DNA from 3 places in the Lysinibacillus sp. BNK-21 genome. Region 1 is predicted to be linked to each of the others. Evidence: a T-box and tRNA genes for the amino acid it is inferred to sense, from the RefSeq annotation. Region 1 holds a T-box; the other regions hold tRNA genes.

Region 1 (9,496 bases):
TAGACACTTGAATTTTTGCTGAAATTGCGCCATCTTCTTCACTGACAAATAGACGCCAGATACGGTCTAAGAAGCGACGTGCTCCATCTAAACCATTTGTAGACCATGCAACAGAAGCCTCTAGTGGGCCCATGAACATTTCATATAAACGTAATGTATCGGCACCATGTGACGTAATGATTTCATCTGGGTTGACAACATTGCCCTTAGATTTAGACATTTTCTCGTTACCTTCACCTAGAATCATTCCCTGGTTAAATAATTTTTGGAATGGCTCTTTTGTATGGACAACGCCTAAATCATAGAGAACTTTATGCCAGAAGCGAGCGTATAGTAAATGTAATACAGCATGCTCCGCACCACCAATATAAATATCAACAGGTAACCAACGTTTTAGTAACTCTGGGTCTGCAATCGCCTCTGTATTTGTAGGGTCGATATAGCGTAGGAAGTACCAGCTCGAACCTGCCCACTGCGGCATTGTATTTGTTTCACGACGTCCTTTTTTACCTGTCTCTGGATCGACAACATTTACCCATTCTTCAATATTTGCTAATGGTGATTCACCAGTACCTGATGGACGGATATTATCTGTTTTTGGTAGCATTAAAGGTAATTCTGATTCTGGAACTGGCGTAATCGTGCCATCTTCCCAATGAATCATTGGAATTGGTTCACCCCAATAACGCTGACGGGAGAATAACCAGTCACGTAGACGATAAGAAATTTTCTTCTCCCCTACACCTTTTTCCGCTAACCATTCAATGGCTTTTGCAATGCCATCTGCTTTATTTAAGCCATTCAGGAATTCAGAGTTAATATGTTGACCATCACCTGTAAATGCTTCTTTGCTAATGTCTCCACCTTCAAGTACAGGAACGATGTCTAAGCCAAATTCAGTTGCGAATTCATAGTCACGTTCATCATGTGCTGGCACCGCCATAATAGCACCTGTACCATAAGACACTAACACATAGTCAGCAATCCAAATCGGCACTTTTTTACCGTTAATCGGATTCACTGCATAAGCACCTGTAAATACACCTGTTTTTTCTTTCGCTAAATCTGTACGCTCTAAGTCAGATTTCATTTTAACTTTCTCTAAATAAGCCTCAACAGCTTGGCGTTGGTCAGCTGTTGTAATTTGTTCCACTAATTTATGCTCTGGTGCAAGCACACAGTATGTAGCACCAAACAATGTATCAGGACGTGTTGTGAAAACTGTGAAGTTTTGATCTGAACCGTCAATGGCAAATGTCACTTCTGCCCCTTCTGAACGGCCAATCCAATTGCGTTGCATATCTTTAATAGATTCAGGCCAATCAACTTCTTCTAAGTCATCGATTAAACGATCAGCATAGGCTGTAATTTTAAGCATCCACTGCTTCATTGGTCTGCGTTCTACTGGATGACCACCACGCTCTGATTTCCCATCAATTACTTCTTCGTTAGCTAATACCGTGCCAAGTGCTGGACACCAGTTAACAGCTACTTCATCTACATAAGCTAAACCTTTCTTATAAAGCTGGATAAAAATCCATTGTGTCCATTTATAATACTCTGGATCAGTTGTGTTAATTTCGCGATCCCAATCATAGCTGAAGCCTAGCTCTTGAATTTGACGTTTAAATGTCGCAATATTTTTAGCTGTAAATTCAGCTGGATCATTCCCTGTATCAAGTGCATATTGCTCAGCTGGTAAACCAAAAGCATCCCAGCCCATTGGATGAAGTACATTATAGCCTTGCATACGTTTAAAGCGTGATAGAATATCAGTTGCCGTATATCCCTCTGGATGGCCTACATGTAGTCCTGCGCCAGATGGATAAGGGAACATATCTAAAGCAAAGAATTTAGGCTTCGCTGTTTCATTTTCAGTTTTAAATGTTTTGTTATCAGCCCAATATTGCTGCCACTTTTTTTCAATTTGTTCATGATTAAAACTCATTTTTTTTCCTCCTTCGATTGATCGTGCTGCTCTCCATCATAATTGACAAAATATTTAAAAAATAAAAAAACTCGCCCCTTTCTTATAGAAGGGACGAGAGAATTTGTACTCCCGCGGTACCACCCAAATTAGTGATTACACTCGGCTCAAGCTTCCTTAACGCGGAAGAAACGACACACGCTGTTTCACGCGGGCAGACTCAGAAGGCGAGTTCAACTTGCATTCTTACTAGCTCCCACCAACCGCTAGCTCTCTAAAAAGAACCACAAATCTACTATTCCTCATCACAGTCTTTACATGATATTGCATTTATTCTAATGGAAAGTATTGAAAAGCACAAGCCTTTGTTTACAGCTTACCCATTACTGAACAATTAAATCCTTTTCTTCCTTAGACTTTGATAAATCCTGACATTCATGAAAAGCAAAGTGCTGACAACCAATACATTGATTGACGTTTAAATAATGGAAAGCTTTTGTAATCGCTTCTCCAGTATGCTGAAAAAAATGCTGCGCGCCTATTTTATCGTAAAGTCCATTGTGCTGAAGAGCATCCTTTAAATCTCCTTGCACACCCGTTACCAAAATAGTACCGCCCTGTGCTGTATAATTTTCAATGATATTACTAAAATATGCTTCTCCAGTAGAATCCATAAAGGGCACTTTCCCCATCCGTAATATCAAAACTCTTGGTTGCTGATGCAAAGTACTTTCAATCGTTTGTTCAAACATTTGTGCAGCACCAAAAAACAACGGCCCTTCAATTGTGTACATACTAATTTGCGGGCAATCATGCTGCTGATGGACTACATGTGGCTGTACCTTTTCACTTTTATTTGAATGATCTGGAAGTACTTTTGTAACAACAAGCTTTTCACTCATGCGTTTCGCAAATAATAGCACAGCCAGCACAAGCCCTACCTCAACTGCTAATGTAAGACTAGTGAATACCGTTAATAAAAAGGTAATCAATAATACCAGTGAGTCGCCTGATTTTAATTTTGCGATATGTGAAAAATGATGTCGCTCACTCATATTCCAAGCTACGACCATCAATACCGGAGCCATGCTTGCTAACGGAATATGAGATGCATATGGAGCTAATAACAATAATGTGATTAAAACAAACACACCATGAATGATACCAGACATAGGAGATACTGCGCCTGTTTTGATATTGGTCGCTGTGCGTGCAATGGCGCCTGTTGCTGGAATACCACCGAATAAAGGCGTCACAATATTAGCAATCCCCTGACCAATTAACTCACGATTACTGTTATGCTTACTATTTGTCATCCCATCCGCCACAACTGCCGATAATAGAGACTCAATACCACCTAGCATTGCAATGACAAACGCTGGGCCAATAAGTTGTTGTAATCGTTCGAGCGTGATGTTCGGTAAGGCGAAATGAGGTAATGTATTAGGAATTTGCCCATAAGCCGTTGCAATGGTAGCAACTTGTCCTGAAAAGAAGAAAGTTGCCAAAAGTGTAGAGACAACGATACCCGCTAATGCTCCTGGAACCTTTGGAAAAAACTTTGGAGTTATCATTATTGTCGCCAAGCATACGACAGCAGTAAGAATACTATACGTATTTGTCGTACCAAGCTGCTTAATGATTTCCTGTATGTTGGCGATAAAATATTCATGCCTTTTAACATTTGTGAGCCCTAGAAAGTTAGCGATTTGACCTGTAAAAATAATCACTGCTATCCCTGCTGTAAAACCAACTGTTACAGGACGTGGAATAAACTTAATTAAAGTCCCTAACTTAAAAAAGCCCATGACACAAAGCAATACCCCTGCCATTAAACCCGCAAGTAATAAATCTTCATAGCCATAGGTAAGAACAATCCCCAATAGAATTGGCACAAACGCCCCCGTAGGCCCACCTATTTGATATTTAGAACCTCCAAAGAGAGAAATAAGAATACCTGCAATGCAAGCCGTATAAATCCCATATTCAGGTTTCACACCCGATGCTATGGCAAAGGACATGGCAAGTGGAATAGCAACGATTCCCACAATAACCCCTGACAATAAATCCTTCTTTACATGTTGAACTGAATATCCTTCAAAGCGTCCTGTAAACAGTGACTTCATAGATAAATCTTCCCTTCGAAATAATAAGCAAAGCCCAATTTTTCATCATCATTGATTTACTTATTCTCTTCGTCACCTTCATTACTTGTCATTTCCTCTAATCTCGAAATGGTATTAACCAAATGGTTATTAAAAATATCCTTTGCCACCCCAAGTAATGCACCAATCATTGGGTCACTTAAAGAATAATAAACTTTTTTTCCTTCCTTCACGCCATAAACAATATTTTTAGCACGCAATACACTTAATTGCTGAGAAACGGCAGAACCCTCTTTCTCTAAGCAATCTTGAATCTCATTGACACTTTTCTGTCCATCTACAAGGAGTTCAAGTATTCTGATGCGTAACGGATGTGCTAATGCTTTGAAAAAATCCGCTTTAAACTGTTGTAAGCCCTCGTCCATAAAAAACCCCTCCATATAACTACATATTCAAATATTTGAATATGTATGATTGTAATCCTGTTACAACATTTTTTCAATATCTACTATTAAAAAAAGAACAAAAACAAGTGCTTAACACTCGTTTTTGCTCTTTTCAGTGCGACATTATTAATCTGCTACTATTTTGTTCTTCTTTAAAGGATAATCGTATGTTAAACATGGAATAATCGCCAATAGTACGATGACCACCAATGTTAAAACGAGAGGAATCATGCCAAATTGATCTACCATAATACCACCAAATAGTGGACCAATCATCCGTCCTCCAGTAGCAGCACTATTGATAATCCCTTGATAGAATCCTTGACGACCTTTTGGTGCCAGTTGATTAGCAATCGTTGGTAATGCAGGCGTATAAAACATTTCACCAAATGTTAAGACAAGCATCGCTGCTCCAAACATTTTAAAATCGTTTGCAAAGGCAATAATACCAAAGGAAAGTGCAATCAGCGTTACACCAAATACTAACTGACGCTTTAAATTGTGTTCCCACCGCTTTACGAGCGGTGCAATGAGTGGTTGCCCAATGACAATTAGAAGACCGTTGATTGTCCAAAGTAAGCTATATTGCTTTAATCCCAATCCTAAATCTTGTGTATAAGATGAAATGGTTGCACTCCATTGTGAATATGCTAGCCAGCATAAAACGGAGGATGCACTAATTATTAACAAAGCATAGAAAGGTGCCTTGTTTACGATTCGCTTACTTTCGCTCAAGACATTTTTAGGTGCAATACTGCCCGCCTCCAAACGCTTAAATGTAAATAAGGCAATGAAAAAGAATAAAATATACATACCTAAATTCACTTTAAACACATAGTCAAATTGATAATCTGCCACTATACCTGCAAGGGCAGGACCTACGGCAACACCGACATTTTGTGCTAAATAGATAGTATTAAAAGCCTTACGTCCACCTTCTGGCCAGGCAGCCCCAGCTAAGGCAAACATACCTGGGAAAACAATGCCCCCACTAAAGCCTAGTATCGTTAAAAACCACACATAATGTGGCCAACCGTGCCAAATTGTTAAGCCAATTAATGAAGCAATCGTTAAAAGGATACCAAGCATAATAGCTTTATAGCCACCAATTCTATCAAATAAGTAACCACCTAATAGATTACCTAATACTCCAGCAGCAGAATTCAGCATTAAGACAAAACCAGCCATAGCTAAAGATTTGCCTAAATAATCATGCATATAAATGGCATTCAAAGGCCATAAAAAAGAGTTGCCTGTTGTGTTCACAAGCATTCCGATAATTAAAAACCAAACACGTTTTGGCATAGGATGACCTCCATTATTTCGCTTCTCTAAATAGTTAGTGTATGCTGAAATACTTAAAAGTACAAGGAAAATAATTTTACCTTTTTTACAAGACTTCTATCCTATTTTCAATCGTATTTAGTTTTGTTCCTTTCCATTTTTCTTTATCCAAATCATGATATTACCCTTACCCCATGACGGAACGAAATGCACATGATAGAATAGAGCGTTAGAGGAGTGAAATAAATGACAGAGACGAATTTTCCTTTTCCTTCAGAGGGGAAAAGATACTATACATGGAATCGCTATTTACGTGACCAATTTGGTCATAAAGTATTTAAAGTGGCATTAGATGCAGGATTTGATTGCCCTAACCGCGACGGCACAGTTGCTTTCGGTGGCTGTACATTTTGCAGTGCTGCAGGTTCTGGTGATTTTGCTGGTAATAAGGTAGATCCAATTGATGTTCAATTTGCTGAAATCCGAGACAAAATGCACCAGAAATGGAAGGATGGCAAATACATGGCCTATTTCCAAGCCTACACAAATACACATGCCCCTTTGCCAGTTTTAAAAGAAAAATTTGAAGCAGCTTTAGCGCAAGAAGGTGTAGTAGGTCTTTCTATTGCTACTCGTCCTGACTGTTTACCCGATGATGTTGTCGAATATTTAGCAGAGCTAAATGAGCGGACGTATTTATGGATTGAGCTCGGTCTACAAACGGTGCATGAGAAAACGGCTAATCTTATTAATCGTGCCCATGATTATGCAACGTATGTGGAAGGCGTTGAAAAATTGCGTAAGCATGGCATTCGTGTTTGCTCACATATCATTAACGGATTGCCTCTCGAAGACTATGACATGATGATGGAAACGGCACGAGCAGTTGCACAATTAGATGTCCAAGGCATTAAAATCCACTTACTTCATCTATTAAAAGGAACGCCTATGGTGAAGCAATATGAAAAAGGTATGCTAGAATTTTTAGATCAAGATGTATATACAAAACTAGTAGCAGACCAATTAGAAATTTTACCACCAGAGATGGTCATTCATCGTATTACAGGTGATGGACCGATTGATTTAATGATTGGACCCATGTGGAGTGTAAATAAATGGGAAGTACTGAATGGCATTGATGCTGAGCTTGAACGTCGTGGTAGTTGGCAAGGGAAGTTGTATAAGGCAGAGGTTATGAAATGATACTACAACGCGTTTTACAATATGCCCAGCAGTTATTAAAAGATAATATAAAAGAGGGAGATACAGTTGTTGATGCAACTGCTGGAAACGGCCATGACACATTGTTTCTGGCACAGCTTGTTGGGGATGAAGGGCAAGTTTATGCCTTTGATGTCCAAAAAGAGGCGGTTGACGCGACACTCCTCCGACTTTTAGATCATGGTTTAGAACATCGAGCACTCGTTTTAAATAAAGGGCATGAAGAAGTTACACAGTTTGTACACAAGCCTGTAACTGCGGCAATCTTCAATCTCGGCTATTTACCTGGTAGCAACCATGATATTATTACAAGACCTAATACAACAATCCAAGCCATTGAGAATATATTAAAGCTCTTAAAAGTGGGCGGTTTGATTGTTCTTGTTATTTATCATGGTCATCCAGGTGGAAAAGAAGAGCGTGATAAGGTCATTGATTATGTAAGCCAACTGCCACAAAAATATGTTCATGTCTTAAAATATGCATTTCTGAATCAACAAAATGATCCACCCTTCGTCATTGCATTAGAGAAAATGAAAGAACATCCTATTCAATAATTACATGCTAAAAGGCGATCAGCTAGTTTCTATCAAACTAGCTGATCGCCCTTGCTCTTTATCTACTTGTTATTGCGTTTTTCATTATAGTCAACCCAGAAATCTGCACCTTTAATTCCTAGTTTACGAGGATCAAAGACTGGGTCTTTTCCTTCTTTTTTCTGTTTCTCGTAATCTTTTAATGCGACAATAGCTGGTTTCATGATAATTAAAATAGCTATAACGTTAATCCAAACCATCAAACCAAGACCTACATCTCCCATTGCCCATGCTAGACCAGACGTACGGATTGTACCATAAAAGGCTGCAACTAAAATGGCAATTTTCGCAATCCAAATGAATACCTTTTCTGTGCTACCTCTAAATAAGTAAGCGACATTTGTCTCTGCAATATAGTAGTAAGCCATGATTGTTGTAAAGGCAAAGAAGAATAACGCAATGGCTACAAATGGAGCACCAAAGCCAGGTAATGATGAGTCAACTGCATATTGTGTATAGGCTGCACCTGCTTCAATACTTTTCGCAAAAGTCATTTGCTCATCGCCTGCTAATCCACCACTATTAAATTCTCCAATATGGATAAATGGATCTGCTCCCTCAGCTGCCTTTTCATCTTGTACATTGTACATGCCTGTAAATAAAATCATAAATGCCGTAGCAGAACAAATTAATAATGTATCAATATAAACAGACGCCGCTTGTACAATTCCTTGCTTAGCAGGATGTGATACTTCCGCAGCTGCCGCAGGGTGAGCACCAGTTCCTTGACCAGCCTCATTAGAGTAAATTCCACGTTTAACACCCCAAGCAATCGCTGAACCAATAATGCCGCCAAAAATTTCTTGAGCCCCAAATGCACTAGAAAAAATTAATCCGATAACCGTTGGTACTTGTGAAATATTCATAAAAATAATGATAATGGCCATAATGATATAGGCTAATGCCATAAACGGTACAATAATCTGGGCAGCATTTGCGATTGATTTAACACCCCCGATGATAATAGCACCTAATAAAACAACAATAATAAGTCCTGTGATCCATGTTTCCAAACCGAAAGCGTTTTCAACAGCACCTGCGATGGCATTCGACTGCACACCAGGCATCAAAATTAACATTGCTATTAAAGCCGCCACAGCAAAAATAACTGCAAACCATTTTTGGCCCATTCCTTTTTCTATGTAAAAGGCCGGTCCACCACGATATTCTGTATCTTTCTCTTCTTTATAGATTTGAGCTAATGTTGACTCTACATACGCGGTAGCCGCACCTATGAAAGCGATTGCCCACATCCAAAAGACAGCACCAGGTCCTCCCATTCCAATCGCTGTCGCAGTACCAGCAATATTACCTGTACCTACACGTCCTGATAATGCGATAGACATTGCTTGGAATGAAGATATTCCCTTTTCTGACTTCTCCCCTTTAAACATTAAAACAAACATATCTTTAATGTGCCTTACTTGTAGGAACCTTGTAATAATTGAGAAAAATAACCCAATTAATAAGATGCCATAAATAAACCATGGTCCCCATAAAATACCATTCAACTTCTCTACAATTACATCCATTTTACCCCTCCAATTTGAATTACCTTACTTTAAGTCATTATAGTATTACACTTTTCTGAAAATTGCAATATTATTTTTAAGTAACAATATTTAAGTAAGTAACCTAGTAAATGGAAGGGTATAAACCTATTTAATTATATAACCAATTCTTCGAAGAGCATTATTAATAAAATCTCGTATATACATAAAAATCTCTTCGCGCTCTCCCTCATGAAATAAATTATGATAACAATTTGCCCATTCTTTAAACTGAAATTCCGTGAATTCCTGTTGATGAAGCCAATTTCGAGTTTGGCGAGTGTCCGTAATTTTATCCTTCTCAGCTGTCATAATTAGCATAGGCATATTAGGCATTTCACCTTTAGGCAGCATCACTAAATTTTTC
Region 2 (9,496 bases), 640 kb from region 1:
CATCTCGGGAGACAGAACAATTTATCGCGGATGTATTAAATGAACTTACTACTGACATAGCCTATGTGATTGTCAATGAAGCGGGGGCATCTGTTTATTCAGCGTCTGAAATTGCACGTACAGAATTTCCTGATTTACAGGTTGAACAACGTAGTGCTGTCTCCATTGCACGTCGCTTACAGGATCCTTTATCAGAGTTAGTGAAAATTGAACCAAAAGCTGTGGGTGTAGGTCAGTATCAGCATGATGTTTCTCAAAAAAAATTAAATGAATCGCTATCTTTTATAGTAGAAACAGCTGTTAACCAAGTTGGTGTAGATGTAAATACGGCTTCATCATCACTCTTACAATATGTTTCTGGTCTATCAAAAACTGTTGCAGAGAATATCGTAAAGACGCGAGAGGAAAATGGTCAATTTACTACACGTGCGCAATTAAAGAAGATTCCAAGGTTAGGCGCCAAAACGTATGAACAAGCTATTGGTTTCCTACGTGTCCCAGAAGCAAAAAATCCGTTTGATGCTACAGGTATTCATCCTGAGAGCTATGCCCTTGCTGAGCAAATATTAGCAGAGGCTCAAATAGATAAAAAAGAGTTAGGGACACAGAAGGCAGAGGATGCTATTGCAGCACTAAATATCCAAAAATTAAGTGATGTGCTTGGAGTAGGAGTTGTGACAATTCAAGATATCGTGGATACCTTAATGAAACCTAGTCGTGACCCACGTGATGCATTCCCACAACCATTGCTTAAGACTGATGTATTAAAAATGGAAGATTTAAAAGTAGGTATGGAATTGCAGGGGACGGTAAGAAATGTAGTAGATTTCGGCGCATTTGTTGACATTGGCGTGAAGCAAGATGGACTTGTGCATATTTCTAAACTCCAAAATAAACGTATTAAGCATCCATTAGAAGTTGTGGCACTTGGGGATATTGTAACTGTCTGGGTTGAACAAATAGATGTAACGAAAGGACGTATCTCTTTAACGATGCTTCCTCCTAAAAATCAAGCATTAGTTTGAGTACTAAATTTTTGCCACACTGTCTATACTACGCAGTGTGGTATTCTTGTTGTTAGAGGTGATTACTGTGGACAATCAAGAATTACAAGAGCTTGTTCGTCGCTTATCTTTAGAAAACTTTCAGAGGCCTTTTCTGCATCAAGCCTACTTTAATCCGAGATTACGGTCAACGGGAGGACGATATCTTTTACAATCCCATAATATTGAGATTAATCCTAAAGCCTATGAGTTATACGGTTTGAAAGAGATTCAAGGTATTGTTTTACACGAATTATGCCATTATCACCTACATATTGAAGGTAAAGGGTATCAGCATCGAGATAAAGATTTTAGAGAATTATTAAGGAAAGTAGATGCCCCTCGATTTTGCGCAGTTTTACATGTCCCGAAAGCTACAGTTAAAAAACAACGACGACGCTATACATATACTTGTGTCAATTGCCACCAATTATATATACGGAAAATAAAAATGAATGTTGAAAGGTATTGTTGCAGTAAGTGTTTGGGGAAATTAAAATTAGTAGAGTAAAAAAAGTTTAAAAAATAGTTGACGTTTTGTTGAGTTGTCCCTATAATAGTAAAAGTCGACAAGATAACGACGACAACATAACATGAATTATTCCGAAGTAGCTCAGTTGGTAGTAGCACCTGACTGTTAATCAGGTTGTCGCAGGTTCGAGTCCTGCCTTCGGAGCCATGGCCCCTTGGTCAAGTGGTTAAGACACCGCCCTTTCACGGCGGTAACACGGGTTCGAATCCCGTAGGGGTCATTTTTCATAATTTAATGTAAATAATATTTTGGTCCCGTGGTGTAGCGGTTAACATGCCTGCCTGTCACGCAGGAGATCGCCGGTTCGATCCCGGTCGGGACCGCCACTTATTGGGGTATAGCCAAGCGGTAAGGCAACGGATTTTGATTCCGTCATGCCTAGGTTCGAATCCTAGTACCCCAGCCATTCATTTCTTAATTCGAGCCATTAGCTCAGTTGGTAGAGCATCTGACTTTTAATCAGAGGGTCGAAGGTTCGAGTCCTTCATGGCTCATCTCTTTAAGAAAAAGAGTTGACTTTTTGAATTATCATAGTATAATAAAAAAGTTACTAATTGAATGCGGTCGTGGCGGAACGGCAGACGCGCTAGGTTGAGGGCCTAGTGGGGGCAACCCCGTGGAGGTTCAAGTCCTCTCGGCCGCACCAAGTCAATTAATTAATTTCATATGCGCCCGTAGCTCAATTGGATAGAGCGTCTGACTACGGATCAGAAGGTTGTGGGTTCGACTCCTGCCGGGCGCGCCATTTTCAAGAAAATATATGCGGGTGTAGTTTAATGGTAAAACCTCAGCCTTCCAAGCTGATGTCGTGAGTTCGATTCTCATCACCCGCTCCAAAAAGTGTTGACAACCTCTTGGTTGTATGGTAAATTTAAATAGTTGTCCAAAAGGGCGATGACATGAACCTTGAAAACTGAACAAGCAAAACGTAATCAATAAAGTTTTAAGTAGCTAGTTTTGCTAGTGAACAAAACACAATTTTGGACATCAAACATGATGCCAGCAAAACAATTTGAGCTAATCAAATTTCTTTTATGGAGAGTTTGATCCTGGCTCAGGACGAACGCTGGCGGCGTGCCTAATACATGCAAGTCGAGCGAACAGAAAAGGAGCTTGCTCCTTTGACGTTAGCGGCGGACGGGTGAGTAACACGTGGGCAACCTACCCTATAGTTTGGGATAACTCCGGGAAACCGGGGCTAATACCGAATAATCTCTTTTGCTTCATGGTGAAAGACTGAAAGACGGTTTCGGCTGTCGCTATAGGATGGGCCCGCGGCGCATTAGCTAGTTGGTGAGGTAACGGCTCACCAAGGCGACGATGCGTAGCCGACCTGAGAGGGTGATCGGCCACACTGGGACTGAGACACGGCCCAGACTCCTACGGGAGGCAGCAGTAGGGAATCTTCCACAATGGGCGAAAGCCTGATGGAGCAACGCCGCGTGAGTGAAGAAGGTTTTCGGATCGTAAAACTCTGTTGTAAGGGAAGAACAAGTACAGTAGTAACTGGCTGTACCTTGACGGTACCTTATTAGAAAGCCACGGCTAACTACGTGCCAGCAGCCGCGGTAATACGTAGGTGGCAAGCGTTGTCCGGAATTATTGGGCGTAAAGCGCGCGCAGGCGGTCCTTTAAGTCTGATGTGAAAGCCCACGGCTCAACCGTGGAGGGTCATTGGAAACTGGGGGACTTGAGTGCAGAAGAGGAAAGTGGAATTCCAAGTGTAGCGGTGAAATGCGTAGAGATTTGGAGGAACACCAGTGGCGAAGGCGACTTTCTGGTCTGTAACTGACGCTGAGGCGCGAAAGCGTGGGGAGCAAACAGGATTAGATACCCTGGTAGTCCACGCCGTAAACAATGAGTGCTAAGTGTTAGGGGGTTTCCGCCCCTTAGTGCTGCAGCTAACGCATTAAGCACTCCGCCTGGGGAGTACGGTCGCAAGACTGAAACTCAAAGGAATTGACGGGGGCCCGCACAAGCGGTGGAGCATGTGGTTTAATTCGAAGCAACGCGAAGAACCTTACCAGGTCTTGACATCCCGTTGACCACTGTAGAGATATAGTTTCCCCTTCGGGGGCAACGGTGACAGGTGGTGCATGGTTGTCGTCAGCTCGTGTCGTGAGATGTTGGGTTAAGTCCCGCAACGAGCGCAACCCTTGATCTTAGTTGCCATCATTTAGTTGGGCACTCTAAGGTGACTGCCGGTGACAAACCGGAGGAAGGTGGGGATGACGTCAAATCATCATGCCCCTTATGACCTGGGCTACACACGTGCTACAATGGACGATACAAACGGTTGCCAACTCGCGAGAGGGAGCTAATCCGATAAAGTCGTTCTCAGTTCGGATTGTAGGCTGCAACTCGCCTACATGAAGCCGGAATCGCTAGTAATCGCGGATCAGCATGCCGCGGTGAATACGTTCCCGGGCCTTGTACACACCGCCCGTCACACCACGAGAGTTTGTAACACCCGAAGTCGGTGAGGTAACCTTTTGGAGCCAGCCGCCGAAGGTGGGATAGATGATTGGGGTGAAGTCGTAACAAGGTAGCCGTATCGGAAGGTGCGGCTGGATCACCTCCTTTCTAAGGATTATTTCGGAATACAAACCTTGGGTTTGTAAGATTACGTTTTGCGTTCAGTTTTGAAGGTTCATTCTATCTGAATGAAACACTTCAAAACTTGTTCTTTGAAAACTGGATAAAACGACATTGAAATTGTAACAAACACATTTATTTTTTAAGTTTTTTATAGGCTTAATAACTTGGTTAAGTTATTAAGGGCGCACGGCGAATGCCTTGGCACTAGGAGCCGAAGAAGGACGGCACTAACACCGATATGCTTCGGGGAGCTGTAAGTGAGCTTTGATCCGGAGATTTCCGAATGGGGGAACCCACTACGTTTAATCGCGTAGTATCTTGACGTGAATACATAGCGTCTTGAAGGCAGACCCAGGGAACTGAAACATCTAAGTACCTGGAGGAAGAGAAAGAAAAATCGATTCCCTGAGTAGCGGCGAGCGAAACGGGAAGAGCCCAAACCAAGAGGCTTGCCTCTTGGGGTTGTAGGACACTCTATACGGAGTTACAAAAGAGCGAGTTAGATGAAGCGACTTGGAAAGGTCCGCCAGAGCAGGTAAAAGCCCTGTAGTCGAAAGTTCGTTCTCTCCTGAGTGGATCCTGAGTACGGCGGAACACGTGAAATTCCGTCGGAATCCGGGAGGACCATCTCCCAAGGCTAAATACTACCTAGTGACCGATAGTGAACCAGTACCGTGAGGGAAAGGTGAAAAGCACCCCGGAAGGGGAGTGAAAGAGATCCTGAAACCGTGTGCCTACAAGTAGTTAGAGCCCGTTAATGGGTGATAGCGTGCCTTTTGTAGAATGAACCGGCGAGTTACGATTACGTGCGAGGTTAAGCTTTAGAAGGCGGAGCCGCAGCGAAAGCGAGTCTGAATAGGGCGAAATAGTACGTGGTCGTAGACCCGAAACCAGGTGATCTACCCATGTCCAGGGTGAAGGTGAGGTAACACTTACTGGAGGCCCGAACCCACGCACGTTGAAAAGTGCGGGGATGAGGTGTGGGTAGCGGAGAAATTCCAATCGAACTTGGAGATAGCTGGTTCTCTCCGAAATAGCTTTAGGGCTAGCCTCGTGATGAGAATACTGGAGGTAGAGCACTGTTTGGACTAGGGGGCCATCCCGGTTTACCGAATTCAGACAAACTCCGAATGCCAGATATTTATACACGGGAGTCAGACTGCGAGTGATAAGATCCGTAGTCAAAAGGGAAACAGCCCAGACCACCAGCTAAGGTCCCAAAGTAATCGTTAAGTGGAAAAGGATGTGGCGTTGCACAGACAACCAGGATGTTGGCTTAGAAGCAGCCATCATTTAAAGAGTGCGTAATAGCTCACTGGTCGAGTGACGCTGCGCCGAAAATGTATCGGGGCTAAACGATTCACCGAAGCTGTGGATTGACATCTACGATGTCAGTGGTAGGAGAGCGTTCTAAGTGCGTTGAAGTCAGATCGGAAGGACTGGTGGAGCGCTTAGAAGTGAGAATGCCGGTATGAGTAGCGAAAGACGGGTGAGAATCCCGTCCACCGTATGACTAAGGTTTCCTGAGGAAGGCTCGTCCGCTCAGGGTTAGTCGGGACCTAAGCCGAGGCCGATAGGCGTAGGCGATGGACAACAGGTTGATATTCCTGTACCACCTCCTCACCGTTTGAGAAATGGGGGGACGCAGTAGGATAGGGTAAGCGCGCCGTTGGTTGTGCGCGTCCAAGCAGTAAGGCGTGTGTGTAGGCAAATCCGCACACTGTAACGTTGAGCTGTGATGGCGAGTCCGTATGGACGAAGTTCCTGATTTCACACTGCCAAGAAAAGCCTCTATCGAGGTGAGAGGTGCCCGTACCGCAAACCGACACAGGTAGTCGAGGAGAGAATCCTAAGGTGTGCGAGAGAACTCTCGTTAAGGAACTCGGCAAAATGACCCCGTAACTTCGGGAGAAGGGGTGCTCTTGAGCGTGCAAGCGCATGAGAGCCGCAGTGAATAGGCCCAGGCGACTGTTTAGCAAAAACACAGGTCTCTGCAAAACCGTAAGGTGACGTATAGGGGCTGACGCCTGCCCGGTGCTGGAAGGTTAAGAGGAGTGGTTAGCGCAAGCGAAGCTGCGAATTGAAGCCCCAGTAAACGGCGGCCGTAACTATAACGGTCCTAAGGTAGCGAAATTCCTTGTCGGGTAAGTTCCGACCCGCACGAAAGGCGTAACGATCTGGGCACTGTCTCAACGAGAGACTCGGTGAAATTATAGTACCTGTGAAGATGCAGGTTACCCGCGACAGGACGGAAAGACCCCGTGGAGCTTTACTGTAGCCTGATATTGAATTTTGGTACAACTTGTACAGGATAGGTAGGAGCCAGAGATCTCGGAGCGCCAGCTTCGAAGGAGGCGTCGGTGGGATACTACCCTGGTTGTATTGAAATTCTAACCCATGCCCCTTAGCGGGGCAGGAGACAGTGTCAGGCGGACAGTTTGACTGGGGCGGTCGCCTCCTAAAAGGTAACGGAGGCGCCCAAAGGTTCCCTCAGAATGGTTGGAAATCATTCGTAGAGTGTAAAGGCACAAGGGAGCTTGACTGCGAGACCTACAAGTCGAGCAGGGTCGAAAGACGGGCTTAGTGATCCGGTGGTTCCGCATGGAAGGGCCATCGCTCAACGGATAAAAGCTACCCCGGGGATAACAGGCTTATCTCCCCCAAGAGTCCACATCGACGGGGAGGTTTGGCACCTCGATGTCGGCTCATCGCATCCTGGGGCTGTAGTCGGTCCCAAGGGTTGGGCTGTTCGCCCATTAAAGCGGTACGCGAGCTGGGTTCAGAACGTCGTGAGACAGTTCGGTCCCTATCCGTCGTGGGCGTAGGAAATTTGAGAGGAGCTGTCCTTAGTACGAGAGGACCGGGATGGACACACCGCTGGTGTACCAGTTGTCTTGCCAAAGGCATCGCTGGGTAGCTATGTGTGGACGGGATAAGTGCTGAAAGCATCTAAGCATGAAGCCCCCCTCAAGATGAGATTTCCCATTACGCAAGTAAGTAAGATCCCTCAAAGACGATGAGGTAGATAGGTTCGAGGTGGAAGTGTGGTGACACATGGAGCTGACGAATACTAATCGATCGAGGACTTAACCAAAACGTTTGAAACATTCAATGCACCGTTTATCCAGTTTTGAAAGAATAAATCTTTCAACAAAAAAAGAGAGCTTCAAGACACAAGTAGTACAAGGAAGCAAACGAGTGATTGAAGGAGCGTACTTCTGTACGTGACTGATTGAACGAGAGCAGCTGACGCAGTAATACGCCGTGTATTGGAGGTCGCATAAGTCTAGTGATGATGGCAAAGAGGTCACACCCGTTCCCATACCGAACACGGAAGTTAAGCTCTTTAGCGCCGATGGTAGTTGGGGGCTTCCCCCTGTGAGAGTAGGACGTCGCTAGGCAAACAAAACAGTCAGCTGTGTGTTGGCTGTTTTTTCTTTTATAAAAAGAGTAAGTACAAAGAATTTATTGTACTTACTCTTTAAAACATTTGTTATATATCAAAGTAAGCAGCTAAACTTCTTTAATGATATCTCCATATAAAACATCACTTTAATGGGCTATAAAATAATGAGTTCCTTAGGAGAGTGAGTGATGACTTCCACACCTTCTTTTGTAACGATAACATCATCCTCGATTCGAACACCACCTACATTAGGTATATAAATACCCGGTTCGACAGTTAGTACCATATTTTCTTCTAACATGTCTTTACATATGGTAGACATAAATATGTTTTCATGGATATCTAAGCCTATACCATGTCCTGCACCGTGTCCGTAATTTTGTCCATATCCCTTTTTAGTAATGTAGTCTCGTGAATAACTATCGGCCTCTTGTCCAGTTATACCAGCCTTCATATTGGAAAGGGCATGCTGTAAGGCACCATAAACTATTTGATATACTTCTTTTAATTGCTCTAATGGTTCTCCAACAGCAATCGTTCTTGTCATATCAGAACGATAACCTCGGTAGTAAGCACCAAAATCCATTGTCAACATGTCACCTTGCTCCACTATTTTAGAGGATGCTATGCCATGTGGGAGTGCTGAACGATGGCCAGAAGCAATAATCATATCGAAGGCTGCACCTGTTGCACCATTTTTTCGCATATGAGACTCTAATTCATAGGCAATCTCAAGTTCTGAAATACCTGGTTTGATGAATGTCAGAATATGATTAAACGCCTCATCGGAAATCCATGCTGCTTTCTTAATTATTTCAATTTCTTCTGGTGTTTTAATCATCCGTAAATCTTCTACAATAGTAGGCATTGGTTTTAATATAGCTGTCAATTTGCTCTTCATTAATTGATAGCTAAAATAAGTTACATGATGTTGCTCAAAACCAACAGTTTGAATTAATTCCTGTTCAAGAATTTCCTGAATGTTTTCATATAAATGGTTGCGATCAATCTCTAGTACTTCAAAGGTGTCACACTGATTTGTTGCTTGCTGTGTGTAGCGGAAGTCTACTAATAAAAGTGCGCGTGTCTTTGTTACAATAACTGTACCTGCACTACCTGTAAAACCTGTTAGATAGAGACGATTTTGAGCATTTGTGATAATAATTGCATCGGTATTGTGGAGCTGTAAGGCTGCTTGTAATTGTTCTAATTTTGACATGTTATGTTTCCCCCTTCAAAGTTAAATATACTGCAAAATTTGTATCATGTTTAGAGCTTATATGAAATTAGATGTTGATTATGTGGAAAATGCATTGCAGGATAACCTCTACCCTAGATTAAAGAGTGTTGGAAAATATATTAAAAAAATGTGAAAAAAGATATTGTATATCTATATTTTCTATGATATATTTATAAATGTCTTAAAGAGGTCCCGTGGTGTAGCGGTTAACATGCCTGCCTGTCACGCAGGAGATCGCCGGTTCGATCCCGGTCGGGACCGCCATTTAAATTGATATTACAGTCCTTATGATTTTACATCATAGGGACTTTTTTGTATGTGATTGGAGTATGGATCCAATTCATCTTTCAGGAATTTATCAGTAAATTAAGTAGAAATTACATGACAAATGAATAATGTCGAAAGGATCAACACTGCCTAGTAGAAACACAGAGGCTAAAAGCATAACATTCTGTGAAGTATTTGAGACCAACTTCCCTTTATTATTTCATAAACAACATCTATTTCCCTAAAACATATCAAGTATATCTAAAAAATGGCTTAAATCGCTGTGAAATGATCGATAATATTGCCATAAGCATAGCGAATTTCATATATTTAACATTATCTAAAAATAGTAAAAATTACCGATAAATGATAGCGTTTCTATAAGGTAAAATTAGAGATGTTTCTAATAT
Region 3 (9,496 bases), 3.5 Mb from region 1:
TCAGCTCGTGTCGTGAGATGTTGGGTTAAGTCCCGCAACGAGCGCAACCCTTGATCTTAGTTGCCATCATTTAGTTGGGCACTCTAAGGTGACTGCCGGTGACAAACCGGAGGAAGGTGGGGATGACGTCAAATCATCATGCCCCTTATGACCTGGGCTACACACGTGCTACAATGGACGATACAAACGGTTGCCAACTCGCGAGAGGGAGCTAATCCGATAAAGTCGTTCTCAGTTCGGATTGTAGGCTGCAACTCGCCTACATGAAGCCGGAATCGCTAGTAATCGCGGATCAGCATGCCGCGGTGAATACGTTCCCGGGCCTTGTACACACCGCCCGTCACACCACGAGAGTTTGTAACACCCGAAGTCGGTGAGGTAACCTTTTGGAGCCAGCCGCCGAAGGTGGGATAGATGATTGGGGTGAAGTCGTAACAAGGTAGCCGTATCGGAAGGTGCGGCTGGATCACCTCCTTTCTAAGGATTATTTCGGAATACAAACCTTGGGTTTGTAAGATTACGTTTTGCGTTCAGTTTTGAAGGTTCATTCTATCTGAATGAAACACTTCAAAACTTGTTCTTTGAAAACTGGATAAAACGACATTGAAATTGTAACAAACACATTTATTTTTTAAGTTTTTTATAGGCTTAATAACTTGGTTAAGTTATTAAGGGCGCACGGCGAATGCCTTGGCACTAGGAGCCGAAGAAGGACGGCACTAACACCGATATGCTTCGGGGAGCTGTAAGTGAGCTTTGATCCGGAGATTTCCGAATGGGGGAACCCACTACGTTTAATCGCGTAGTATCTTGACGTGAATACATAGCGTCTTGAAGGCAGACCCAGGGAACTGAAACATCTAAGTACCTGGAGGAAGAGAAAGAAAAATCGATTCCCTGAGTAGCGGCGAGCGAAACGGGAAGAGCCCAAACCAAGAGGCTTGCCTCTTGGGGTTGTAGGACACTCTATACGGAGTTACAAAAGAGCGAGTTAGATGAAGCGACTTGGAAAGGTCCGCCAGAGCAGGTAAAAGCCCTGTAGTCGAAAGTTCGTTCTCTCCTGAGTGGATCCTGAGTACGGCGGAACACGTGAAATTCCGTCGGAATCCGGGAGGACCATCTCCCAAGGCTAAATACTACCTAGTGACCGATAGTGAACCAGTACCGTGAGGGAAAGGTGAAAAGCACCCCGGAAGGGGAGTGAAAGAGATCCTGAAACCGTGTGCCTACAAGTAGTTAGAGCCCGTTAATGGGTGATAGCGTGCCTTTTGTAGAATGAACCGGCGAGTTACGATTACGTGCAAGGTTAAGCTTTAGAAGGCGGAGCCGCAGCGAAAGCGAGTCTGAATAGGGCGAAATAGTACGTGGTCGTAGACCCGAAACCAGGTGATCTACCCATGTCCAGGGTGAAGGTGAGGTAACACTTACTGGAGGCCCGAACCCACGCACGTTGAAAAGTGCGGGGATGAGGTGTGGGTAGCGGAGAAATTCCAATCGAACTTGGAGATAGCTGGTTCTCTCCGAAATAGCTTTAGGGCTAGCCTCGTGATGAGAATACTGGAGGTAGAGCACTGTTTGGACTAGGGGGCCATCCCGGTTTACCGAATTCAGACAAACTCCGAATGCCAGATATTTATACACGGGAGTCAGACTGCGAGTGATAAGATCCGTAGTCAAAAGGGAAACAGCCCAGACCACCAGCTAAGGTCCCAAAGTAATCGTTAAGTGGAAAAGGATGTGGCGTTGCACAGACAACCAGGATGTTGGCTTAGAAGCAGCCATCATTTAAAGAGTGCGTAATAGCTCACTGGTCGAGTGACGCTGCGCCGAAAATGTATCGGGGCTAAACGATTCACCGAAGCTGTGGATTGACATCTACGATGTCAGTGGTAGGAGAGCGTTCTAAGTGCGTTGAAGTCAGATCGGAAGGACTGGTGGAGCGCTTAGAAGTGAGAATGCCGGTATGAGTAGCGAAAGACGGGTGAGAATCCCGTCCACCGTATGACTAAGGTTTCCTGAGGAAGGCTCGTCCGCTCAGGGTTAGTCGGGACCTAAGCCGAGGCCGATAGGCGTAGGCGATGGACAACAGGTTGATATTCCTGTACCACCTCCTCACCGTTTGAGAAATGGGGGGACGCAGTAGGATAGGGTAAGCGCGCCGTTGGTTGTGCGCGTCCAAGCAGTAAGGCGTGTGTGTAGGCAAATCCGCACACTGTAACGTTGAGCTGTGATGGCGAGTCCGTATGGACGAAGTTCCTGATTTCACACTGCCAAGAAAAGCCTCTATCGAGGTGAGAGGTGCCCGTACCGCAAACCGACACAGGTAGTCGAGGAGAGAATCCTAAGGTGTGCGAGAGAACTCTCGTTAAGGAACTCGGCAAAATGACCCCGTAACTTCGGGAGAAGGGGTGCTCTTGAGCGTGCAAGCGCATGAGAGCCGCAGTGAATAGGCCCAGGCGACTGTTTAGCAAAAACACAGGTCTCTGCAAAACCGTAAGGTGACGTATAGGGGCTGACGCCTGCCCGGTGCTGGAAGGTTAAGAGGAGTGGTTAGCGCAAGCGAAGCTGCGAATTGAAGCCCCAGTAAACGGCGGCCGTAACTATAACGGTCCTAAGGTAGCGAAATTCCTTGTCGGGTAAGTTCCGACCCGCACGAAAGGCGTAACGATCTGGGCACTGTCTCAACGAGAGACTCGGTGAAATTATAGTACCTGTGAAGATGCAGGTTACCCGCGACAGGACGGAAAGACCCCGTGGAGCTTTACTGTAGCCTGATATTGAATTTTGGTACAACTTGTACAGGATAGGTAGGAGCCAGAGATCTCGGAGCGCCAGCTTCGAAGGAGGCGTCGGTGGGATACTACCCTGGTTGTATTGAAATTCTAACCCATGCCCCTTAGCGGGGCAGGAGACAGTGTCAGGCGGACAGTTTGACTGGGGCGGTCGCCTCCTAAAAGGTAACGGAGGCGCCCAAAGGTTCCCTCAGAATGGTTGGAAATCATTCGTAGAGTGTAAAGGCACAAGGGAGCTTGACTGCGAGACCTACAAGTCGAGCAGGGTCGAAAGACGGGCTTAGTGATCCGGTGGTTCCGCATGGAAGGGCCATCGCTCAACGGATAAAAGCTACCCCGGGGATAACAGGCTTATCTCCCCCAAGAGTCCACATCGACGGGGAGGTTTGGCACCTCGATGTCGGCTCATCGCATCCTGGGGCTGTAGTCGGTCCCAAGGGTTGGGCTGTTCGCCCATTAAAGCGGTACGCGAGCTGGGTTCAGAACGTCGTGAGACAGTTCGGTCCCTATCCGTCGTGGGCGTAGGAAATTTGAGAGGAGCTGTCCTTAGTACGAGAGGACCGGGATGGACACACCGCTGGTGTACCAGTTGTCTTGCCAAAGGCATCGCTGGGTAGCTATGTGTGGACGGGATAAGTGCTGAAAGCATCTAAGCATGAAGCCCCCCTCAAGATGAGATTTCCCATTACGCAAGTAAGTAAGATCCCTCAAAGACGATGAGGTAGATAGGTTCGAGGTGGAAGTGTGGTGACACATGGAGCTGACGAATACTAATCGATCGAGGACTTAACCAAAAAAGTTTGAAACATTCAATGTGCCGTTTATCCAGTTTTGAAAGAACAAGTAAGCTTTTAAAAAAAGCTTGCATTTATACTGAAATATGGTATAATAAATCTTGTCTTTTAATAAGTCTAGTGATGATGGCAAAGAGGTCACACCCGTTCCCATACCGAACACGGAAGTTAAGCTCTTTAGCGCCGATGGTAGTTGGGGGCTTCCCCCTGTGAGAGTAGGACGTCGCTAGGCATAATACCCAGGAGGATTAGCTCAGCTGGGAGAGCATCTGCCTTACAAGCAGAGGGTCGGCGGTTCGAGCCCGTCATCCTCCACCATATGCCGGTTTAGCTCAGCAGGTAGAGCAACTGACTTGTAATCAGTAGGTCGTGGGTTCGATTCCTATAGCCGGCACCATTTTTTCGAGCCATTAGCTCAGTTGGTAGAGCATCTGACTTTTAATCAGAGGGTCGAAGGTTCGAGTCCTTCATGGCTCACCATTTATAAATAATAATAAGCGGGTGTGGCGGAATTGGCAGACGCACTAGACTTAGGATCTAGCGCCGCAAGGCGTGGGGGTTCGACTCCCTTCACCCGCACCATTATTTTAATTGCCAGATAAAAAAAGCTTATGCACATGCGGAAGTAGTTCAGTGGTAGAACACCACCTTGCCAAGGTGGGGGTCGCGAGTTCGAACCTCGTCTTCCGCTCCAAATGTGCCGGGGTGGCGGAACTGGCAGACGCACAGGACTTAAAATCCTGCGGTAGGTGACTACCGTACCGGTTCGATTCCGGTCCTCGGCACCATTTTAAATGCGCCCGTAGCTCAATTGGATAGAGCGTCTGACTACGGATCAGAAGGTTATGGGTTCGACTCCTGTCGGGCGCGCCATAAGAACAACGGGAAGTAGCTCAGCTTGGTAGAGCACTTGGTTTGGGACCAAGGGGTCGCAGGTTCGAATCCTGTCTTCCCGACCATTTCCTAAAAATAAAAATATGGGGCCTTAGCTCAGCTGGGAGAGCGCCTGCCTTGCACGCAGGAGGTCAGCGGTTCGATCCCGCTAGGCTCCACCAATTCAATCACATGAACCTTGAAAACTGAACAAGCAAAACGTAATCAATAAAGTTTTAAGTAGCTAGTTTTGCTAGTGAACGAAACATAATTTTGGACATCAAACATGATGCCAGCAAAATTTGAGCTAATCAAATTTCTTTTATGGAGAGTTTGATCCTGGCTCAGGACGAACGCTGGCGGCGTGCCTAATACATGCAAGTCGAGCGAACAGAAAAGGAGCTTGCTCCTTTGACGTTAGCGGCGGACGGGTGAGTAACACGTGGGCAACCTACCCTATAGTTTGGGATAACTCCGGGAAACCGGGGCTAATACCGAATAATCTCTTTTGCTTCATGGTGAAAGACTGAAAGACGGTTTCGGCTGTCGCTATAGGATGGGCCCGCGGCGCATTAGCTAGTTGGTGAGGTAACGGCTCACCAAGGCGACGATGCGTAGCCGACCTGAGAGGGTGATCGGCCACACTGGGACTGAGACACGGCCCAGACTCCTACGGGAGGCAGCAGTAGGGAATCTTCCACAATGGGCGAAAGCCTGATGGAGCAACGCCGCGTGAGTGAAGAAGGTTTTCGGATCGTAAAACTCTGTTGTAAGGGAAGAACAAGTACAGTAGTAACTGGCTGTACCTTGACGGTACCTTATTAGAAAGCCACGGCTAACTACGTGCCAGCAGCCGCGGTAATACGTAGGTGGCAAGCGTTGTCCGGAATTATTGGGCGTAAAGCGCGCGCAGGCGGTCCTTTAAGTCTGATGTGAAAGCCCACGGCTCAACCGTGGAGGGTCATTGGAAACTGGGGGACTTGAGTGCAGAAGAGGAAAGTGGAATTCCAAGTGTAGCGGTGAAATGCGTAGAGATTTGGAGGAACACCAGTGGCGAAGGCGACTTTCTGGTCTGTAACTGACGCTGAGGCGCGAAAGCGTGGGGAGCAAACAGGATTAGATACCCTGGTAGTCCACGCCGTAAACGATGAGTGCTAAGTGTTAGGGGGTTTCCGCCCCTTAGTGCTGCAGCTAACGCATTAAGCACTCCGCCTGGGGAGTACGGTCGCAAGACTGAAACTCAAAGGAATTGACGGGGGCCCGCACAAGCGGTGGAGCATGTGGTTTAATTCGAAGCAACGCGAAGAACCTTACCAGGTCTTGACATCCCGTTGACCACTGTAGAGATATAGTTTCCCCTTCGGGGGCAACGGTGACAGGTGGTGCATGGTTGTCGTCAGCTCGTGTCGTGAGATGTTGGGTTAAGTCCCGCAACGAGCGCAACCCTTGATCTTAGTTGCCATCATTTAGTTGGGCACTCTAAGGTGACTGCCGGTGACAAACCGGAGGAAGGTGGGGATGACGTCAAATCATCATGCCCCTTATGACCTGGGCTACACACGTGCTACAATGGACGATACAAACGGTTGCCAACTCGCGAGAGGGAGCTAATCCGATAAAGTCGTTCTCAGTTCGGATTGTAGGCTGCAACTCGCCTACATGAAGCCGGAATCGCTAGTAATCGCGGATCAGCATGCCGCGGTGAATACGTTCCCGGGCCTTGTACACACCGCCCGTCACACCACGAGAGTTTGTAACACCCGAAGTCGGTGAGGTAACCTTTTGGAGCCAGCCGCCGAAGGTGGGATAGATGATTGGGGTGAAGTCGTAACAAGGTAGCCGTATCGGAAGGTGCGGCTGGATCACCTCCTTTCTAAGGATTATTTCGGAATACAAACCTTGGGTTTGTAAGATTACGTTTTGCGTTCAGTTTTGAAGGTTTATGAAATTTAATAAAACTTCCAAGAGGGCCTATAGCTCAGCTGGTTAGAGCGCACGCCTGATAAGCGTGAGGTCGATGGTTCGAGTCCATTTAGGCCCACCATATATACCTCTTGGGGCCTTAGCTCAGCTGGGAGAGCGCCTGCCTTGCACGCAGGAGGTCAGCGGTTCGATCCCGCTAGGCTCCACCATTTTTTTGTTCTTTGAAAACTGGATAAAACGACATTGAAATTGTAACAAACACATTTATTTTTTAAGTTTTTTTATAGGCTTAATAACTTGGTTAAGTTATTAAGGGCGCACGGCGAATGCCTTGGCACTAGGAGCCGAAGAAGGACGGCACTAACACCGATATGCTTCGGGGAGCTGTAAGTGAGCTTTGATCCGGAGATTTCCGAATGGGGGAACCCACTACGTTTAATCGCGTAGTATCTTGACGTGAATACATAGCGTCTTGAAGGCAGACCCAGGGAACTGAAACATCTAAGTACCTGGAGGAAGAGAAAGAAAAATCGATTCCCTGAGTAGCGGCGAGCGAAACGGGAAGAGCCCAAACCAAGAGGCTTGCCTCTTGGGGTTGTAGGACACTCTATACGGAGTTACAAAAGAGCGAGTTAGATGAAGCGACTTGGAAAGGTCCGCCAGAGCAGGTAAAAGCCCTGTAGTCGAAAGTTCGTTCTCTCCTGAGTGGATCCTGAGTACGGCGGAACACGTGAAATTCCGTCGGAATCCGGGAGGACCATCTCCCAAGGCTAAATACTACCTAGTGACCGATAGTGAACCAGTACCGTGAGGGAAAGGTGAAAAGCACCCCGGAAGGGGAGTGAAAGAGATCCTGAAACCGTGTGCCTACAAGTAGTTAGAGCCCGTTAATGGGTGATAGCGTGCCTTTTGTAGAATGAACCGGCGAGTTACGATTACGTGCAAGGTTAAGCTTTAGAAGGCGGAGCCGCAGCGAAAGCGAGTCTGAATAGGGCGAAATAGTACGTGGTCGTAGACCCGAAACCAGGTGATCTACCCATGTCCAGGGTGAAGGTGAGGTAACACTTACTGGAGGCCCGAACCCACGCACGTTGAAAAGTGCGGGGATGAGGTGTGGGTAGCGGAGAAATTCCAATCGAACTTGGAGATAGCTGGTTCTCTCCGAAATAGCTTTAGGGCTAGCCTCGTGATGAGAATACTGGAGGTAGAGCACTGTTTGGACTAGGGGGCCATCCCGGTTTACCGAATTCAGACAAACTCCGAATGCCAGATATTTATACACGGGAGTCAGACTGCGAGTGATAAGATCCGTAGTCAAAAGGGAAACAGCCCAGACCACCAGCTAAGGTCCCAAAGTAATCGTTAAGTGGAAAAGGATGTGGCGTTGCACAGACAACCAGGATGTTGGCTTAGAAGCAGCCATCATTTAAAGAGTGCGTAATAGCTCACTGGTCGAGTGACGCTGCGCCGAAAATGTATCGGGGCTAAACGATTCACCGAAGCTGTGGATTGACATCTACGATGTCAGTGGTAGGAGAGCGTTCTAAGTGCGTTGAAGTCAGATCGGAAGGACTGGTGGAGCGCTTAGAAGTGAGAATGCCGGTATGAGTAGCGAAAGACGGGTGAGAATCCCGTCCACCGTATGACTAAGGTTTCCTGAGGAAGGCTCGTCCGCTCAGGGTTAGTCGGGACCTAAGCCGAGGCCGATAGGCGTAGGCGATGGACAACAGGTTGATATTCCTGTACCACCTCCTCACCGTTTGAGAAATGGGGGGACGCAGTAGGATAGGGTAAGCGCGCCGTTGGTTGTGCGCGTCCAAGCAGTAAGGCGTGTGTGTAGGCAAATCCGCACACTGTAACGTTGAGCTGTGATGGCGAGTCCGTATGGACGAAGTTCCTGATTTCACACTGCCAAGAAAAGCCTCTATCGAGGTGAGAGGTGCCCGTACCGCAAACCGACACAGGTAGTCGAGGAGAGAATCCTAAGGTGTGCGAGAGAACTCTCGTTAAGGAACTCGGCAAAATGACCCCGTAACTTCGGGAGAAGGGGTGCTCTTGAGCGTGCAAGCGCATGAGAGCCGCAGTGAATAGGCCCAGGCGACTGTTTAGCAAAAACACAGGTCTCTGCAAAACCGTAAGGTGACGTATAGGGGCTGACGCCTGCCCGGTGCTGGAAGGTTAAGAGGAGTGGTTAGCGCAAGCGAAGCTGCGAATTGAAGCCCCAGTAAACGGCGGCCGTAACTATAACGGTCCTAAGGTAGCGAAATTCCTTGTCGGGTAAGTTCCGACCCGCACGAAAGGCGTAACGATCTGGGCACTGTCTCAACGAGAGACTCGGTGAAATTATAGTACCTGTGAAGATGCAGGTTACCCGCGACAGGACGGAAAGACCCCGTGGAGCTTTACTGTAGCCTGATATTGAATTTTGGTACAACTTGTACAGGATAGGTAGGAGCCAGAGATCTCGGAGCGCCAGCTTCGAAGGAGGCGTCGGTGGGATACTACCCTGGTTGTATTGAAATTCTAACCCATGCCCCTTAGCGGGGCAGGAGACAGTGTCAGGCGGACAGTTTGACTGGGGCGGTCGCCTCCTAAAAGGTAACGGAGGCGCCCAAAGGTTCCCTCAGAATGGTTGGAAATCATTCGTAGAGTGTAAAGGCACAAGGGAGCTTGACTGCGAGACCTACAAGTCGAGCAGGGTCGAAAGACGGGCTTAGTGATCCGGTGGTTCCGCATGGAAGGGCCATCGCTCAACGGATAAAAGCTACCCCGGGGATAACAGGCTTATCTCCCCCAAGAGTCCACATCGACGGGGAGGTTTGGCACCTCGATGTCGGCTCATCGCATCCTGGGGCTGTAGTCGGTCCCAAGGGTTGGGCTGTTCGCCCATTAAAGCGGTACGCGAGCTGGGTTCAGAACGTCGTGAGACAGTTCGGTCCCTATCCGTCGTGGGCGTAGGAAATTTGAGAGGAGCTGTCCTTAGTACGAGAGGACCGGGATGGACACACCGCTGGTGTACCAGTTGTCTTGCCAAAGGCATCGCTGGGTAGCTATGTGTGGACGGGATAAGTGCTGAAAGCATCTAAGCATGAAGCCCCCCTCAAGATGAGATTT

Evidence for each region. A T-box is a leader RNA that pairs with one kind of tRNA and senses whether it is charged. The one in region 1 lies ahead of leuS (leucine--tRNA ligase), so its partner is inferred to be a tRNA-Leu.
Region 2: it encodes a tRNA-Leu, which carries the amino acid that the T-box ahead of leuS (leucine--tRNA ligase) is inferred to sense. The anticodon was not compared.
Region 3: it encodes a tRNA-Leu, which carries the amino acid that the T-box ahead of leuS (leucine--tRNA ligase) is inferred to sense. The anticodon was not compared.

The regions. Positions count from the first base shown of each region.
Region 1 is NZ_JBLQTS010000001.1:940,106-949,601, reverse strand. Features, by position in the region: gene leuS (leucine--tRNA ligase) at 1-1,948, opposite strand, end outside; T-box leader at 2,035-2,245, opposite strand; gene ACMGGO_RS04835 (SulP family inorganic anion transporter) at 2,311-4,053, opposite strand; gene ACMGGO_RS04830 (ArsR/SmtB family transcription factor) at 4,110-4,457, opposite strand; gene ACMGGO_RS04825 (MDR family MFS transporter) at 4,605-5,783, opposite strand; gene ACMGGO_RS04820 (TIGR01212 family radical SAM protein) at 6,009-6,965, shown strand; gene ACMGGO_RS04815 (tRNA (mnm(5)s(2)U34)-methyltransferase) at 6,962-7,540, shown strand; gene ACMGGO_RS04810 (alanine/glycine:cation symporter family protein) at 7,603-9,111, opposite strand; gene ACMGGO_RS04805 (alpha/beta hydrolase) at 9,238-9,496, opposite strand, start outside.
Region 2 is NZ_JBLQTS010000001.1:295,336-304,831, forward strand. Features, by position in the region: gene ACMGGO_RS01495 (Tex family protein) at 1-1,025, shown strand, start outside; gene ACMGGO_RS01500 (SprT family protein) at 1,093-1,554, shown strand; tRNA gene ACMGGO_RS01505 (tRNA-Asn) at 1,646-1,722, shown strand; tRNA gene ACMGGO_RS01510 (tRNA-Glu) at 1,724-1,795, shown strand; tRNA gene ACMGGO_RS01515 (tRNA-Asp) at 1,826-1,901, shown strand; tRNA gene ACMGGO_RS01520 (tRNA-Gln) at 1,907-1,981, shown strand; tRNA gene ACMGGO_RS01525 (tRNA-Lys) at 1,997-2,069, shown strand; tRNA gene ACMGGO_RS01530 (tRNA-Leu) at 2,136-2,221, shown strand; tRNA gene ACMGGO_RS01535 (tRNA-Arg) at 2,244-2,320, shown strand; tRNA gene ACMGGO_RS01540 (tRNA-Gly) at 2,338-2,411, shown strand; rRNA gene ACMGGO_RS01545 (16S ribosomal RNA) at 2,607-4,158, shown strand; rRNA gene ACMGGO_RS01550 (23S ribosomal RNA) at 4,340-7,267, shown strand; rRNA gene rrf (5S ribosomal RNA) at 7,459-7,574, shown strand; gene ACMGGO_RS01560 (M24 family metallopeptidase) at 7,734-8,798, opposite strand; tRNA gene ACMGGO_RS01565 (tRNA-Asp) at 9,008-9,083, shown strand.
Region 3 is NZ_JBLQTS010000001.1:4,425,410-4,434,905, reverse strand. Features, by position in the region: rRNA gene ACMGGO_RS22205 (16S ribosomal RNA) at 1-477, shown strand, start outside; rRNA gene ACMGGO_RS22200 (23S ribosomal RNA) at 659-3,586, shown strand; rRNA gene rrf (5S ribosomal RNA) at 3,703-3,818, shown strand; tRNA gene ACMGGO_RS22190 (tRNA-Val) at 3,829-3,904, shown strand; tRNA gene ACMGGO_RS22185 (tRNA-Thr) at 3,908-3,983, shown strand; tRNA gene ACMGGO_RS22180 (tRNA-Lys) at 3,991-4,066, shown strand; tRNA gene ACMGGO_RS22175 (tRNA-Leu) at 4,084-4,168, shown strand; tRNA gene ACMGGO_RS22170 (tRNA-Gly) at 4,206-4,280, shown strand; tRNA gene ACMGGO_RS22165 (tRNA-Leu) at 4,286-4,374, shown strand; tRNA gene ACMGGO_RS22160 (tRNA-Arg) at 4,383-4,459, shown strand; tRNA gene ACMGGO_RS22155 (tRNA-Pro) at 4,469-4,545, shown strand; tRNA gene ACMGGO_RS22150 (tRNA-Ala) at 4,566-4,641, shown strand; rRNA gene ACMGGO_RS22145 (16S ribosomal RNA) at 4,781-6,332, shown strand; tRNA gene ACMGGO_RS22140 (tRNA-Ile) at 6,427-6,503, shown strand; tRNA gene ACMGGO_RS22135 (tRNA-Ala) at 6,516-6,591, shown strand; rRNA gene ACMGGO_RS22130 (23S ribosomal RNA) at 6,682-9,496, shown strand, end outside.